One region of the Variovorax defluvii genome, then DNA from elsewhere that is predicted to be linked to it. Evidence: predicted binding sites of a transcription regulator. Region 1 holds the regulator's gene; the other holds the start of a gene.
The links. Region 1 encodes NrdR, which represses ribonucleotide reductase genes. Its sites were predicted from a motif close to CACNANATNTNGTG; they were not measured.
Positions count from the first base shown of each region.

Region 2: a site for NrdR is predicted at 3,124-3,137, ahead of ABEA07_RS21015 (ribonucleoside-diphosphate reductase subunit alpha). Genes of this name have one in related genera too.

Region 1 is NZ_BAABGJ010000002.1:121,545-128,919, forward strand. Features, by position in the region: gene ABEA07_RS01975 (pilus assembly PilX family protein) at 1-277, opposite strand, end outside; gene ABEA07_RS01980 (PilW family protein) at 280-1,248, opposite strand; gene pilV (type IV pilus modification protein PilV) at 1,245-1,850, opposite strand; gene nrdR (transcriptional regulator NrdR) at 1,995-2,438, opposite strand; gene glyA (serine hydroxymethyltransferase) at 2,469-3,713, opposite strand; ZMP/ZTP riboswitch at 3,756-3,882, opposite strand; gene ABEA07_RS02000 (lytic transglycosylase domain-containing protein) at 3,924-4,754, opposite strand; gene ABEA07_RS02005 (DUF748 domain-containing protein) at 5,349-7,375, shown strand, end outside.
Region 2 is NZ_BAABGJ010000076.1:131,523-138,897, reverse strand. Features, by position in the region: gene ABEA07_RS21015 (ribonucleoside-diphosphate reductase subunit alpha) at 91-3,012, opposite strand; gene ampD (1,6-anhydro-N-acetylmuramyl-L-alanine amidase AmpD) at 3,361-3,966, opposite strand; gene ABEA07_RS21005 (sigma-54-dependent transcriptional regulator) at 3,944-5,461, opposite strand; gene ABEA07_RS21000 (sensor histidine kinase) at 5,466-7,157, opposite strand; gene ABEA07_RS20995 (PP0621 family protein) at 7,168-7,375, opposite strand, start outside.

The sequences.
Region 1 (7,375 bases):
TGCTGGTGTCCCGCAGAGATCCGAGAAGGGCGCTGCGATTGTTGGTTCCTGGCCCGTGGATATCGAACTCTGCATCCTGCAATGCGGCTTCGGCAGCCTGCCAGGCCAGTTGCATGTCACGGTCGTTGCGCGCGCTGTGCTCGCCTTGCAGGGCGATCTGTGCGCCCCCGACGCCAAGGATCGAAACGACGATCAGGATGAGGAGCACGACGATCAGCGAGAAGCCGCCCTGACGACGCGCTGACGAGGCACTGCGGAAACAGGTGGATCGGCGCATCTTCAAAGTCCCTGGTCATTTCGCAGATGGACGGTGAAGGTCACGACCTGACGCAGCCGGTTATCGGCAGGCGTGACGAAGATCGTGCCCTCGTCCTGGGTCGAGGCGAAGGCGGAACCGCCCAGCGGATACAGCGTTGTCGACTTCGTCTCCACGGCGGCTCCCGGATCGCTGCGCAGAACCATGCCGATGCGCAGGCTGCGCACGCGTCGCCAATTCGCCTGCGTGGCCGCTGGATCGCCCGGGACGGTGAACTGGTCGGCCCGCAGGTATCGTTCCGGCACGGAATCGGGCTTCGAAGTGGGGTCTGCCGCATCAATGGCGGCACCGGGCTTCACGCCGTCGACGCCATACATGACCTGGAAGTTTTCAACACCTCGCACCAGCACATCTGCCGGCTTGAAGGGCGGTGAACCCGTGTCCGATCGATAGCATTTCAGTGCCGGCTCACCATCGTTGGAAGGCGCCACGAACAGGACGCTGGTGCGTACATCGTCCCTGTTCGTCGGCAGCGAATCGGCACGCACACCGGCGCAATCGATCATGGCCTCGTCGGCCTTGCCCGAGCCGGGAAAGGTTTCGGTGGCCTGGAAGCGAAGAACCAGAACATCACCAAACGTGTCGGGGGGTCGCGTGGCACCGGCGGCGAGTGAGTTTCTGTCTGCGATCGCGTTGTCGAAGCCGAACACCTGGGGCAGCGGAGCGGCACTGAGACCGACGGCGGAGCCGCGCTTGGTTGCCGCAAAGGCCAGATCCTTGTAGCCAGCCTGCACGGCAAGCCGCCGGATGAACTCGGTCGCGAAGCGGGCGTTGTCGCGCAACTGAGACGCTGCATCGACAGTGGCAAAGCCGCGGCGCGCAGCAACGAGGGCAGAGGCCGCGGCAAGGGCGATCATCAATCCCACGACCATCGCGACCATGAGTTCGACGAGCGTCATGCCTGCGGATCGACGCCGAGATGCTTGCTTCATGGCGTGGTGCTTCCCGCCGTCACCGGCAGAACGATGCCGGGGCGGCTGCCGGCGGAGTCGGTTCGGATGCTGCGGTCGAGTGCCCTGGCGTCCGTCGACAACTGGGTCCATCCGATCTTGATGACAACCGTGTCCGAACCCGGGCTCGCCGTGCAAGGCCACTGGGGCAATCCGCTGGTGCTGTAGGGAGCCGAATCCAGGCAGACGCTGGCACGTGCGCCTGGAAGGCTGACATCGACGCGCGCTAGCCAGTCGGTCAACTCGGCCACGGCAACGTCGGTCGGGCTGGCGCAGGGAGAGTCGCCTGTGAGGCGGCAGTTGGAAGCGTCGGAGGGCTTCAGCGGAGATGCGGAGAAATCACCCAGGTAGGGGTTGTGAGCCGCCAGCATCGCAACGTCTTTGTTGCCCCGCATCATTTCGGCCAGCTCTTGGGCCAGGCTGACGGCAATGGACTGGTAGCGGGCTTCTCGGTTGTTCTGCAAAGCTCTCGCCTGCAACCCGACCATGCCCAATAGTCCGAACGAGAGGACGAGCAGCGCGATCATCACTTCGATCAGCGCAAAACCCGACGCACCTTTGTTTCCCTGATTCCTCGCTTGCACCGTCTCTCCTGAGTTGCCGCCACTTGCGGGCGACCTAGGCGACGATTCTGGGAGGGGGCGTGGACGAAAAAGGGCCGCTGGGCGGTGCCTTCAGGCCGCTAATCATGGCCTTCTGGCGAAATCACAATGGCGCGCGAGCTTTTGTCAGATATCCCGCAGCAACTGCCGGAACTCGTCCACATCCTCGAAGCTGCGGTACACCGAGGCAAAGCGAACGTAGGCTACCTTGTCCATGCGCTTGAGCTCGCGCATGACGAGTTCGCCGACCTTCGTAGAGTCGATCTCCCGCAGCCCGCTGGACAACAGCTTCTGCTCGATGCGCAAGAGCGCATGATCGATCTGTTCGATGGTGACTGGCCGTTTGCGCAGCGCCAACATCATCGATGCGCGCACCTTCTTGGCATCGAAGTCGGCGCGGCTGCCGTCTTTCTTGACGACGACCGGGAAATTGACATCCGGCCTTTCGTAAGTGGTAAAGCGCTTTTCGCAAGCGCCGCATTGCCGGCGGCGCCGCACGAAGTCGCCGTCCTCCGACACGCGGGTCTCGACAACCTGCGTCTCGAGGTGGCCGCAGAACGGACACTTCATGCGTATGCCGGCGTGAGAGGGCGACGCTTATCAGCCGTAGACCGGAAAGCGGCTGGTCAACGCGTGCACCTTGGCGCGGACCGCTTCGATGGTCGCAGGGTCGCGCGGGTTGTCCAGCACATCGGCGATCAGGTTGGCGGTGATGCGTGCCTCTTCGTCCTTGAAGCCGCGCGTGGTCATGGCCGGCGTGCCGATGCGCACGCCGCTGGTCACCATCGGCTTCTCGGGGTCGTGGGGGATGGCGTTCTTGTTGATCGTCATGTGCGCGCTGCCCAGCACTGCCTCGGCTTCCTTCCCGGTGATGCCCTTGGCACGCAGGTCCACCAGCATCACGTGGCTCTCGGTGCGACCGCTGACGATTCGCAGGCCGCGCTCGGCGAGCGTTTCAGCCACGATGCGCGCGTTCGTCACGACCTGCTGCTGGTAAGTCTTGAATTCCGGCGAGAGCGCTTCCTTGAAGGCCACCGCCTTGGCCGCGATCACGTGCATCAGCGGGCCGCCCTGAAGGCCTGGGAAGATCGCGCTGTTGATCGCCTTCTCATGCTGCGACTTCATCAGGATGATGCCGCCGCGCGGGCCGCGCAGGCTCTTGTGGGTGGTGGAGGTGACAACGTCCGCGTGAGGCACGGGGTTCGGATAGACGCCTGCGGCGACCAGGCCGGCATAGTGGGCGATGTCCACCATGAAGATCGCGCCAACATCCTTGGCCACCTTGGCGAAACGCTCGAAGTCGATGCGCAGCGAATAGGCCGAAGCGCCCGCGATGATGAGCTTGGGCATGGCGTCGTGCGCCTTGCGTTCCATCGCGTCGTAGTCGATCTCTTCCTTGTCGTTCAGGCCGTAGCTCACCACGTTGAACCACTTGCCGCTCATGTTGAGCGGCATGCCGTGGGTCAGGTGGCCGCCTTCGGCCAGGCTCATGCCCATGATGGTGTCGCCGGGCTTGAGGAAGGCCAGCATCACGGCCTCGTTGGCGGAGGCGCCGCAATGCGCCTGCACGTTGGCCGCATCGGCTCCGAAGAGTTGCTTGACGCGTTCGATGGCCAGTTGCTCGGCCACGTCGACGTGCTCGCAGCCGCCGTAGTAGCGCTTGCCGGGGTAGCCTTCGGCGTACTTGTTGGTGAGCTGGGAGCCTTGGGCGGCCATGACGGCCGGCGAGGCGTAGTTTTCGCTCGCGATCAGCTCGATGTGCTGTTCCTGGCGGGCGTTTTCGGCCTGGATGGCGGCCCAGAGTTCGGGATCGGTCTGTTCGACCAGGGTCTGGCGGTGGTACATGGCAGTCCTTTGAGAACGGTGGTCCTTGTTCTTCAACCAAACAAGGGCTGCCCAGGCGAACGGCGGAACGCCTGCCGAGATCCGCAGGCGGCGCGCTTCCCAGTGGTCATCCACGTCAGCGCAGGGCACCTGCAGGGCACCGCGCCTATCGCCAGTCGCGCGCCGCCCGAGTGTAGCTGACAGCGGTGCGCCCGTGGCCTCAAAGGCCTCTCACAGATCGGCCAGCGCCACCTTCGGATTGCTGCCGGATTCCGGCTTGGCCGGCGCGACCACCGGCAGCGGCTGGGCCCGCAGGCCGGGCGGCGTCGGCGTGGTGGAGGGCGTGCGGCCCGCGATCACCTGCTGCAGGCGCGAATGCTCGGCGAGCACCTTGCTCGCGTAACCGCCGTCGTCGGACAGATTGGCGGCGCCGACGTAGTACTTGAGCCCGCCTTCGAGCGAGCCCGCGCGGGCGATGCATTCCTGCAGCACCTTGACGCCGACACGCATGTTGGTGACCGGGTCGAAGGCGGTGAGGGTCCCGCCGGCGCTTTCGTATTTCTCGCCGTGAACGCGGGTCATCACCTGCATGAGGCCTTGGGCCCCGACGTGGCTCTGGGCAAAGGGGTTGAAGCTGGATTCGACGGCCATGATGGCCAGGATGAGGGTGGGGTCGAGCTTGGTGCTTTTGCCCAGCTCGAAGGCTTCGGAGACGAGCACGCTCAGGGGCTCGACGGCGACGCGGTACTTCTTGCTCAACCAGTAGGCCACCGCGGCCTGCGGCTTCGGCAACTCGTGCGGGCTCGCAGCCGTCGTGCGGTCGATGGCCGTGGGCTGAAGGTCGGTCGGTTCCGGCGGCGCCTTGCGCGACTGCAGCCAGCCCATGAGCTGTTCCTCGCCGGACTGGCGCAAGTCCGGCCGCGCGACCAGCGTCAGCACGGCGAACACGCAGGCCAGCCCAAGCAGGGCAAAGCCGTTGTGGGTCACTTCGAAAAAGCCTTCGGCCACATCGGACACGAATGTCCGCAGCCCGCGGGCTGTGGCGTCAAACGCCTTGTTCATCGCTCTTCCTCCTTCTGTGCGGCACCTGCGTCGCAGTCCCGAAAAGGGCATTGCGGAGAGGCGGCAGCGCTTGTGGATGGGTACGAGTCAGGTTCCGCGCGAGAAGTGGAGGCGCGGGAGCCTGATGTAAGCCGAAAGATTTCGGCGGCGGTAAGGGTGCAATCCCGGCCTGGGGTTGAGCGGCTCGGGCTGCGGCGATTTTAGGAGGCGCTTAATATCAGGTCAAGAATATCAAATTATTGTTTTATGAATAATGGAGCTTTGGAAACGCCCGTGAATCGCCACCGCCTCGGCCATTGAAAAGCTCATTTGCAATCTCGCGGGCGGGGTTCTACCCTCACGAAGCCCGAATATTCGGGCGTTCGACCGAGGTCCGGAACCGGGAGACATCCCTCGAACGGTTCAGTGGCCGAGGCCCGATGGTGGCAATCTCTTGCTGCCAGCATGACCGGAACGATGAAACTTCCGGTGCAGCGAAAAGATGGCATGGGCCTTGCGCCAGCCATCGAGCCCGGTGGCCAGACGTCAATGTCTGGCCCCCGGGCTTTCTACTTTCTGGGAAGCGTCTCTGGTTTGGGGCACACTCGTCCCCCGATGAATGCTGCTTCGCTGAGACAGAACAAGTGGGTCAGGCGCGCAGTGCTGGCGGTGCTGGTGCTGGTTGCCTTCTGGGGGCTGGCGTGGTTGGTGGTCCCGCCCCTGGCCAAGAGCCAGATCCAGAAGATCGCGAGCGAAAGGCTCGGGCGCCAGGTCACGATCGGCAAGATCGACTTCAAGCCGTGGACACTCGAACTCACGCTCGACGACTTTCGAATCGCCACGGCCGACGGCAGTCGTTCGCAGGTGGCGGTGGGCCGCATCTACGCCGATGCCGAACTGCAGTCCATCGTGCGCCTGGCGCCGGTCATCGACGCGCTCAGCGTCGACGGCCCGGCCATCCTGCTGACACACCAGGCCGACGGCAAATACGACATCGACGACATCCTGGCCCGGCTGGCCAGCGCACCAGAGGCGCCCAAGAGCGAGCCGCCGCGCTTCGCCATCTACAACATCGCCGTCACGAACGGGGCGGTCGAGTTCGACGACCAGGCCGTCAAGCGCAAGCACGAGCTGCGCGACTTCGTCCTGAAAGTGCCATTCCTGAGCAACCTGCCATCGCAGCGCGAGATCAAGACCGAGCCCAAGCTGGCCTTCGTGCTCAACGGCAGCCCGTTCGACTCGGCTGCAGCGAGCACGCCCTTCGCCGATGACCACAAGACGGATGCGCAGATCAGCTTCAAGGACCTGGACCTGGCCCCGTACCTGGGCTATGTGCCGGGTGGGCTTCCGGTGGCGCTGCGTTCCGGCAAGCTGGATGCGGACCTCAAGATCGACTTCGTCCAGACCGCGAGCACGGGGCTGAAGATCACCGGCACTGTGGCCGCGCGCAGCATCCAGCTGGCGGACTCTCAGGCGCGCGATCTTCTTCGCTTCGATTCGCTCAAGGTGGCGCTGGCCGATGTGCGACCCCTGGATCGTGTGGTGCACCTGGGCGAGGTGGCGCTGGCCGCGCCGCACTTGGTGGTGGCGCGCGATGCCGCCGGGAAGCTCAATCTGCTGCCCGCCGGCCAGGACGATGCCGCCGCTGCCAAGCCGGTACCGGATGCGCCACCGACCGGCGAGGCTGTGGTCAAGCCCAGCGCGCCGCCCGGTTGGCGCGTGCAGGTCGACAAGTTCGCGCTGTCCGGCGGCGAAATAGGTTGGCGTGACCAGAGCATCCAGCCGGCCGCCGCCATCGACGTCCAGCGGTTCCAGGTCGAGGCGAGCGCCATCGCCTGGCCGATGGACAAGCCCGCCGTCTTCAGCGGCTCCTCGGCCGTCGGCGGCGCCGCGCTCAAGTTCAACGGAGAGGCCACCGACAAGGTCGCCAAGATACAGGCCGAGGTCGAGGCCCTGCCGCTGTCCCTGGCGGCGCCCTACCTGGCCCAGAGCCTGGAGCCGACGCTGGACGGCAGGCTCAGCGGCCAGGTGGACGTGGCCTGGAACCGGCCCAACCTGAAGCTCATGGCCCGGCGTGTGGCGCTCGATGGCCTGGCGCTGACGCAGGAGAAGACGGCGCTCGCGAGCGCCGGGCGCTTCGAGTTGGTCGATGCCGAAGTCGACATGACGCGGCACACGCTCACGGTCGCCTCGTTCAGCGCCAACAGCCCCAGGATCGCCGTCGAGCGTGACAAGGAAAAGCGTTGGATGTTCGAGCGCTGGCTGAAGGCGCCGCAGGGAGGTGCCGATGCGAAGGTCGCCGCACCCAAGAGCCCGAAGGCGGCGGAGGCGGCCACCGGTGACAACACCCAGCCCTGGGCGCTGACCATCGGCAGCGTGGCGGTCGACAACGGCGCTCTGTCCTATTCGGACAAGGCCGGCGCGACGCCGGTGGCCTTCGAGGTCAGTGCCTTGAAGCTCAACGCGCAGAAGATCGCGCCCGAGACGGCGACCGTCTCGCCGCTGCAGTTGTCCGGGCGCATCGCCGCGGGCCGTGCCGAGGCTGGACGCTTCGATTACAAGGGCTCGGTGGTCCTCAAGCCGATCGCTGCCGAGGGCCGGCTGGAGGTCGCTTCCGTCCCCGCCCATGCCTTCAAAGGCTA
Region 2 (7,375 bases), on a different contig from region 1:
ATCGCGCTCTATTTATGTTGCCGTTATGTTGTTCGCATGCATCGCCATCTGTCGGGCGATGCCGCGAATCGCTGCAACTTCAGGCCGACATCACTGGCACGCTTCGCATGTCGGATCGTCGACGCCGCAGAAGGCGATGTCGGTCGCAGGGATCGCGTTGAGTTGTGCTTGCGCGGCTGCGGCTGCCGCCTCGAGTGCGCTCATGCCCGACGACGGCCTGTCGCTCGCGCCAGAGGACACCGCGTTGAGCCGGCCCGATTGCACGGTCGACTTCTCTGCATGCGTGGCGCTCTGCGTGCGCAGGTAATAGGTGGTCTTCAGGCCGCGCAGCCAGGCGAGTTTGTAGGTGTCGTCCAGCTTCTTGCCCGAGGCGCCCGCCATGTAGATGTTGAGCGACTGCGCCTGGTCGATCCATTTCTGGCGGCGCGCGGCGGCCTCCACCAGCCACGTGGTCTCGATCTCGAAAGCGGTGGCGTAGAGTGCCTTGATGTCCTGCGGCACGCGGTCGATCGGGCGCAGCGAACCATCGAAGTGCTTGAGGTCCATCACCATCACGTCGTCCCACAGGCCCAGTCGCTTGAGGTCGCGCACCAGGTAGTGGTTGATGACGGTGAACTCGCCGGAGAGATTCGACTTGACCGAGAGATTGCCGAAGCAGGGCTCGATGGAAGCATCCACGCCGATGATGTTCGAGATGGTGGCGGTCGGGGCGATGGCGACGCAATTGGAGTTGCGCATGCCGTCGGCCCGGACCTTCTGGCGCAGCGCGTCCCAGTCCAGGGTGGACGAGCGGTCCACTTCGACGTAGCCGCCGCGCGCCTGCGCCAGCAGGTCCAGCGTGTCGGGCGGCAGCACGCCCTTGTCCCACAGCGAGCCCTTATAGCTCGAGTACTTGCCGCGCTCGCGCGCCAGCTCGGTCGAGGCCCAGTAGGCGTGGTAGCAGATGGCTTCCATCGATGCGTCGGCAAACTGCACCGCCTCCTGCGAGGCGTAGGGGATGCGCAGTTCGTACAGCGCGTCCTGGAAGCCCATCAGGCCCAGGCCGACCGGGCGGTGGCGCAGGTTGGAGTCGCGCGCCTTCTTGACGGCGTAGTAGTTGATGTCGATCACGTTGTCGAGCATCCGCATCGCGGTCGCGACGGTACGCTGCAGCTTTTCCTGGTCGATCTTGCCGTCCTTGATGTGCTGCAGCAGGTTGACCGAGCCCAGGTTGCAGACGGCCGTTTCGGTGTCGCTGGTGTTGAGCGTGATCTCGGTGCAGAGGTTCGAGGAATGAACCACGCCGGCATGCTGCTGGGGCGAGCGCACGTTGCAGGCGTCCTTGAAGGTGATCCACGGATGGCCTGTCTCGAACAGCATGGTCAGCATCTTGCGCCACAGGTCGGTGGCCGGCAGCGTCTTGCTGGGCTTGATGTCGCCGCGCGCCGCCTTCTCTTCGTAGGCGACGTAGGCAGCCTCGAACTCGGCGCCGAACTTGTCGTGCAGGTCGGGCACGCTGGAGGGCGAGAACAGGGTCCAGTTGCCCTTTTCCATCACCCTGCGCATGAACAGGTCGGGAATCCAGTTGGCCGTGTTCATGTCATGGGTGCGGCGCCGGTCGTCGCCGGTGTTCTTGCGCAGCTCCAGGAACTCCTCGATGTCCAGGTGCCAGGTCTCCAGGTAGGTGCAGACGGCGCCTTTGCGCTTGCCGCCCTGGTTGACGGCGACGGCGGTGTCGTTCACCACCTTGAGGAAGGGCACCACGCCCTGCGATTCGCCGTTGGTGCCCTTGATGTGGCTGCCCAGCGCGCGCACGCGGGTCCAGTCGTTGCCCAGGCCGCCGGCGAACTTCGACAGCAGCGCGTTTTCCTTGATCGACTCGTAGATGCCGTCCAGGTCGTCCGGCACGGTCGTGAGGTAACAGCTGGACAGCTGCGAGCGCAGCGTGCCGCTGTTGAACAGCGTCGGCGTGCTGGACATGAAGTCGAAGGAGGACAGCACCTCGTAGAACTCGATGGCGCGCGCCTCGCGGTCGATCTCGTTGAGCGCCAGGCCCATGGCCACGCGCATGAAGAAGGCCTGCGGCAATTCGATGCGGGTCTTGCGCACGTGCAGGAAGTAGCGGTCGTACAAGGTCTGCAGGCCCAGGTAGTCGAACTGCAGATCGCGCTCCGGCTTGAGCGCGGCGCCCAGGCGGGCGAGGTCGAACTGCAGCAGCTTCTCGTCGAGCAGGTCGTTGTCCACGCCCTTCTTGATGAATTGCGGGAAGTAGTCGGCATACACACCGGCGCGCTCGGCAGGCTGCACTTCGCGGCCGATGATCTCCTTGAAGATCGTGTGCAGCAGCAGGCGGGCGGTGGCGAAGGTGTAGTCCGGGTCCTTCTCGATCAGTGTACGAGCGGCCAGGATGGAGGCCTTGTAGACCTCGTCCAGCGGCACGCCGTCGTAGAGGTTGCGCATGGTCTCAGCCACGATCGGGCCGGCCGCGATGCTCTCGCCCAGGCCCGCGCAGGCGGACTCGATCAGGGCCTTGAGCTCGTTCAGGTCCAGTGCGACGCGCTCGCCGCGGTCGGTCACGTGCAGCGTGGGGGCGGCGGCCGGTGCCGCCTGCTCGCCTTGCCTGGAGCGCTCCTGGGCACGGCGCTCCCGGTACAGCACGTAGGCCCGCGCCACCTCGTGGTGGCCGCCGCGCATCAGGCCGAGTTCGACCTGGTCCTGCACGTCCTCGATGTGGAAGGTGCCGCCGCCGGGGCGCGAGCGCAGCATCGCGCGCACCACGCCCTGGGTCAGGGTGTCGACCGTCTCGCGCACGCTGGCGGAGGCCGCGCCCTGGGTGCCGTGCACGGCGAGGAAGGCCTTCATCATCGCGATTGCGATCTTGTTGGGCTCGAAGGGAACCACCGCGCCGTTGCGGCGGATGATCTGGTAGTTGGCCAATGCGCTGCCGGCAGGAGAGCCCGCCTTGTCGTGCGATTGCAGAGTGGAGGAGGTGAAGGCGCGAGGCGCGGCGGATGGATTCAGGGCAGTTTGCATTCGGTCCTCTGTTGGCAATTTCTTGTAGGGGCTGCGCCGCATCAGCCGGTTGCCCAGCATGAGGCGCGCGGCAGGGGGACACTATATCTGGGGTCCAAAAGGGCTACAACCCACTAGATCTAGTGTTTTCCTTGTAATTCAATGCGCCTACATCGAGGGGCGGCGCGCCCGGGGTCGCGGCCGATGCCGCGTCATTGCTGGATGACCTTAGCGCTCGCCGCGTCTCGCGCGCCCTGCGGGCGCTTTTGGGCCTGAAGGCCGCATGGTTGCTGGATCGTCGATCGGGACGTCGGCGATACCGCGATCGCGGCGCAGCGGCATCACGGGCCGCGCGGCGATTGAAAAAATTCAGCGGCGCACTGCCGCACCGGGGAACATGGTGCGGTCCCAGCCCAAGTGCGCCTGCAGTGCGAGCCAGTCGAAGCCGCTGCCCGGATCCTGCTTGCGGCCCGGCGCGATGTGCTCATGGCCCGCGATGAAAGCGATCGGGTAGTGCTGGGCGATCGCGGGGCAAAGACTCTCCAGGGTCTCGTATTGCGCAGCCTCGAAGGGCTCGCCCTCCTGCCCTTCGAGCTCGATGCCGATCGAATCGTCATTGCAGTTGGCGCGGCCGCGCCAGGCGGACGCGCCTGCGTGCCAGGCGCGAGCGTCGCAGCTCACGAACTGCCACAGCTCGCCGTTGCGCCTCACATAGAAATGGGCCGACACCTCCAGACCGCGGATGCTCTGAAAGTACGGGTGCGCATCCCAGTCCAGGCGGTTCGTGAAGAGCTGCTGCACCTCGTCGCCGCCATAGCGTCCCGGTGGCAGGCTGATGGAGTGCAGCACGATCAGGTCGATCTGCGCGCCCGCCGGCCGCGGGCCGAAGTTCGGCGAAGGCAGGGCGTGCGCGAAGCGGTACCAGCCGGCCTGCCAGAGGCCGTCGCTGCCCTCACTCGTCGGCGCCGTTGCCATGGCTGTCATCCACGCCTGGCGTGGCGATGCCCAGGCGCGCGATGCGGTAGCGGATCTGCCGCAGGCTCAGCCCCAATCGGGCCGCGGCTGCCGTCCGGTTGAAGCCGCTTTCGCGCAGCGCGCGAATCAGGATCTCGCGCTCCTGCTGGTCGAGATAGCTTTGCAGGTCGCTGGGGACCGGCGCCGCGGGGTTGACGAGCACCAGCGGGGCGGCTGGCGCTTCGGGCGGTGCAGGAGCAGGCCCGGTCGCTGTCGCCGTCGAGGACGAAGGGCTGGCGATGTCGAGGTGCAGCACTTCGCCATCGCTCAGTGCGACCGCGCGATGCAGAAGGTTCTCCAGCTCACGGACGTTGCCGTGCAAGGGATGCCGCGACAGCCGCTCCAGCACCTCGGCCGAGAGTGTCGGCGCCGGCATGCCCGCATCGCGGGCGATGCGGGCCAGCAGTGCCTCGCACAGGGCCGGCAGGTCCTCGCGGCGGTCGCGCAGCGCCGGCACCGCGATCTCGATCACATTGAGCCGGTAGAACAGATCCTGGCGGAAACGTCCGGCCAGGACCTCCGCCTGCAGATCCTTGTGCGTGGCGCTCACGATGCGCACGTCGACCGCGTCTTCCTGGGTCGAGCCGATCGGCCGCACGCTGCGTTCCTGGATCGCGCGCAGCAGCTTGGACTGCATCGCCAGCGGCAGGTCGCCGATCTCGTCGAGGAAAAGCGTGCCGTTGCGCGCGGCCTGGAAATAACCGTCCCGATCCTGCGCGGACCCGGTATAGGAACCTTTTCTCGCGCCGAAGAACTCGGCCTCCAAGAGGTTTTCCGGGATCGCGCCGCAGTTGACGGCCACGAAGGGGCCCTCGCTGCGCTGGCTGCACGCATGCACCGCGCGCGCCACCAGTTCCTTGCCGGTGCCGGACTCGCCGCGTACCAGCACAGGCGCCATGCCGCGTGCCACCTTGGCGATGCGGGCCTTGACCAGGCGCATCGGCTCCGAGTCGCCGACAAGACGTTCCAGCGCGGCCTGCCCGGCATCGTTCGCCGCGCTTGCTGCCGCCTTGCCGTCGTTGCCTTCGATGGAGCGCACAGCACGTGCCGCCACGGGCGCCTGGGCCTGCGCCTGGACCGCCGATGCAACCACGCTGCGGAACTGCTTGAGGTCCACCGGCTTGGTCAGGTAGTCGAAGGCGCCGGCCTTCAGCGCCTCCACCGCGTTCTCGGCCGAGCCGTAGGCCGTCATCACGACGCAGCGCTCGCTGCGCTGATCCTGCTGGATGCGCTGCAGGATCTCCAGGCCCAGCCCGTCGGGCAGGCGCATGTCGGTGATCACGGCGTCGAAGCGTCCGGCATCCAGATGCTCGCGCGCCTCCGAGACGCTTCCTGCGGCCTCGACGCGATAGCCTTCTCGCAGCAAGGTGAGTTCATACAGCGTGCGCAGATCGGGCTCGTCATCGACGACAAGGATCTGGGCGGGGCGTGGCGCCGATGGATGGGAACTGCTCACGGCGCTATTGTGTCAGCCTGCCATCGCCCGGCAGGAAGGTGACGGCGAACTCGTTGCCCTCGGGCCCGCCAGAAGGCAGCGCGCGGCGCTCGTAGCCGATGATGGCGCCGTGCCGCTCGCACAGCTCCCGGCACAGGTAGAGGCCCAGGCCGCTCGAGCGGCTTTCGGAGGAAAAGAAAGGCTCGAAAAGGTGGCGCTGCACCGCGGGTTCCAGTGGTGCGCCATCGCTCCACACGTGCAGGCTGGCGCGCCCGGTCGCGTTTTGCCGTGTCGTCACCTGGATCGAGCCCTCGCGTGCGCCGGCGTAGCGCGCGGCGTTGTCCAGCAGGTTCACCAGGATGCGGCGCAGATGCTCGACATCGAAGAGCACCACGCTGTTGCCTGCCTCCAGCATCAGCAGGACGCCCTGTCGCTGCGTCTGGCGTACCCATTCCTCGGCCAGCGTGCGCACGGTGGGATCGAGAACGAGTTGCTCTCCCAGCGGCAGCGTGCGCTGTTGCCGGGCGCGCGCGACGTCGAGCACGTCGTCCACGATGCGCGACAGGCGCTGTGCGTTCTGCTGCACCATGCTCGTCAGCCGGCGATGGGAGGGGTCGACCAGGTCCTCGCCCAGCAAGGCGCTGGCTTGCGTGATCGCTGCCAGCGGGTTGCGGATCTCGTGCGCCACCGCGGCCGACATGCGGCCCATGGCCGCCAGCTTCTCCGTGCGGATGCGGGCTTCCAGCTCGCGCAGGTCCTGCAGGAACATCACGCACAGGCGCTCGATGCCATGCTCCTCGGCACGCGTGAGGCGCGTGCGGACGCGGACTTCGCGGGGCGCGCCCAGGGCCTGTGCGATCGGGATCTTGCGCGCCTGCGATGTGCGCCGCACGAAGGTGTTGTGCGCGATCGCCGCCAGCGGCGCCCAGGCCGGATGCGCGTTGAGCGCGAAGGGCAGCGCCAGCTGGGCCAGGCCCTGCCCCAGGATCTCGTCGGCGGCGGGGTTGGCTGCATGGACCTGGCCCTTGGCGTCGATCACCAGCACGCCTTCGCTGAGCTGCTCGATCACCAGGTCATTCACGAGCGCGTGCATCTGTGCGGCACTGCGGTTGCTCTGGGCCAGGGCTTCCTCGCGCGTCAGCCGGCGCGCCAACTCGTTGGCCAGCAGGGACACCACGAACAGGCCCGTCCCGGTCAATGCCGCCTGGACGAAGCGTGCCGAAGCATCCGCCTGGTCTTGCAGCCAATACCAGCCCGCATGGACCAGGAGCAGCATTGCCACCACCGCGGTGGTGCCCAGGCCCACTTTGCCGATGCCGAGCACGGCGCCCATCAGCACCGGCAGGGCGAACAGCGGCGTGTAGTTGATGCTGCCCACCTGCAGCAGCTGCAACGCGCTGAAGATCAGCAGGTCGATGCCAATGGTGGACACCCAGGCGGAGCCGAAGCGGCGTATCGGCGGCTGGAATACTGCGTAGCGCGCGGTCACCAGCGTGATCACCAGGTAGCCGCCCGTGAGCACCACTGCCGCAGGCCGCGGAGCCTGTCCGAGCGCATAGACGAAGGCCTGCAGCAGCAGCAGCACGAGGGCGACGAAGCTGCGCGCGGTCATGAAACCGCGCCAGAGCCGCTGCAGGGCCGAGCTTTCCCGGCGGTTCAGTTCGAGGGGCGCCCAATCGGTCGCCGATTCGGCACGCGACCAGAGGAACGGCGTCATCGGGCGGGCCTCAGCGCGTGGCGGCCTGGCGGTGTGCTGTGCTGCAGTACGCGACGCCGTCCGCGCCGCGCACGGCGTCCGCGGCCGGCAGGTGCAGCCCGCAATGGGCGCAGCGCAGCATGGCCTGGGGCGGTGCGATCTCGCCCGGCGCCGGAGGTGGCGGCCGGCGCGATTGCAACTCCTCGCGCCGGCCCTTGCGCCAGAGCCAGACCGCCACC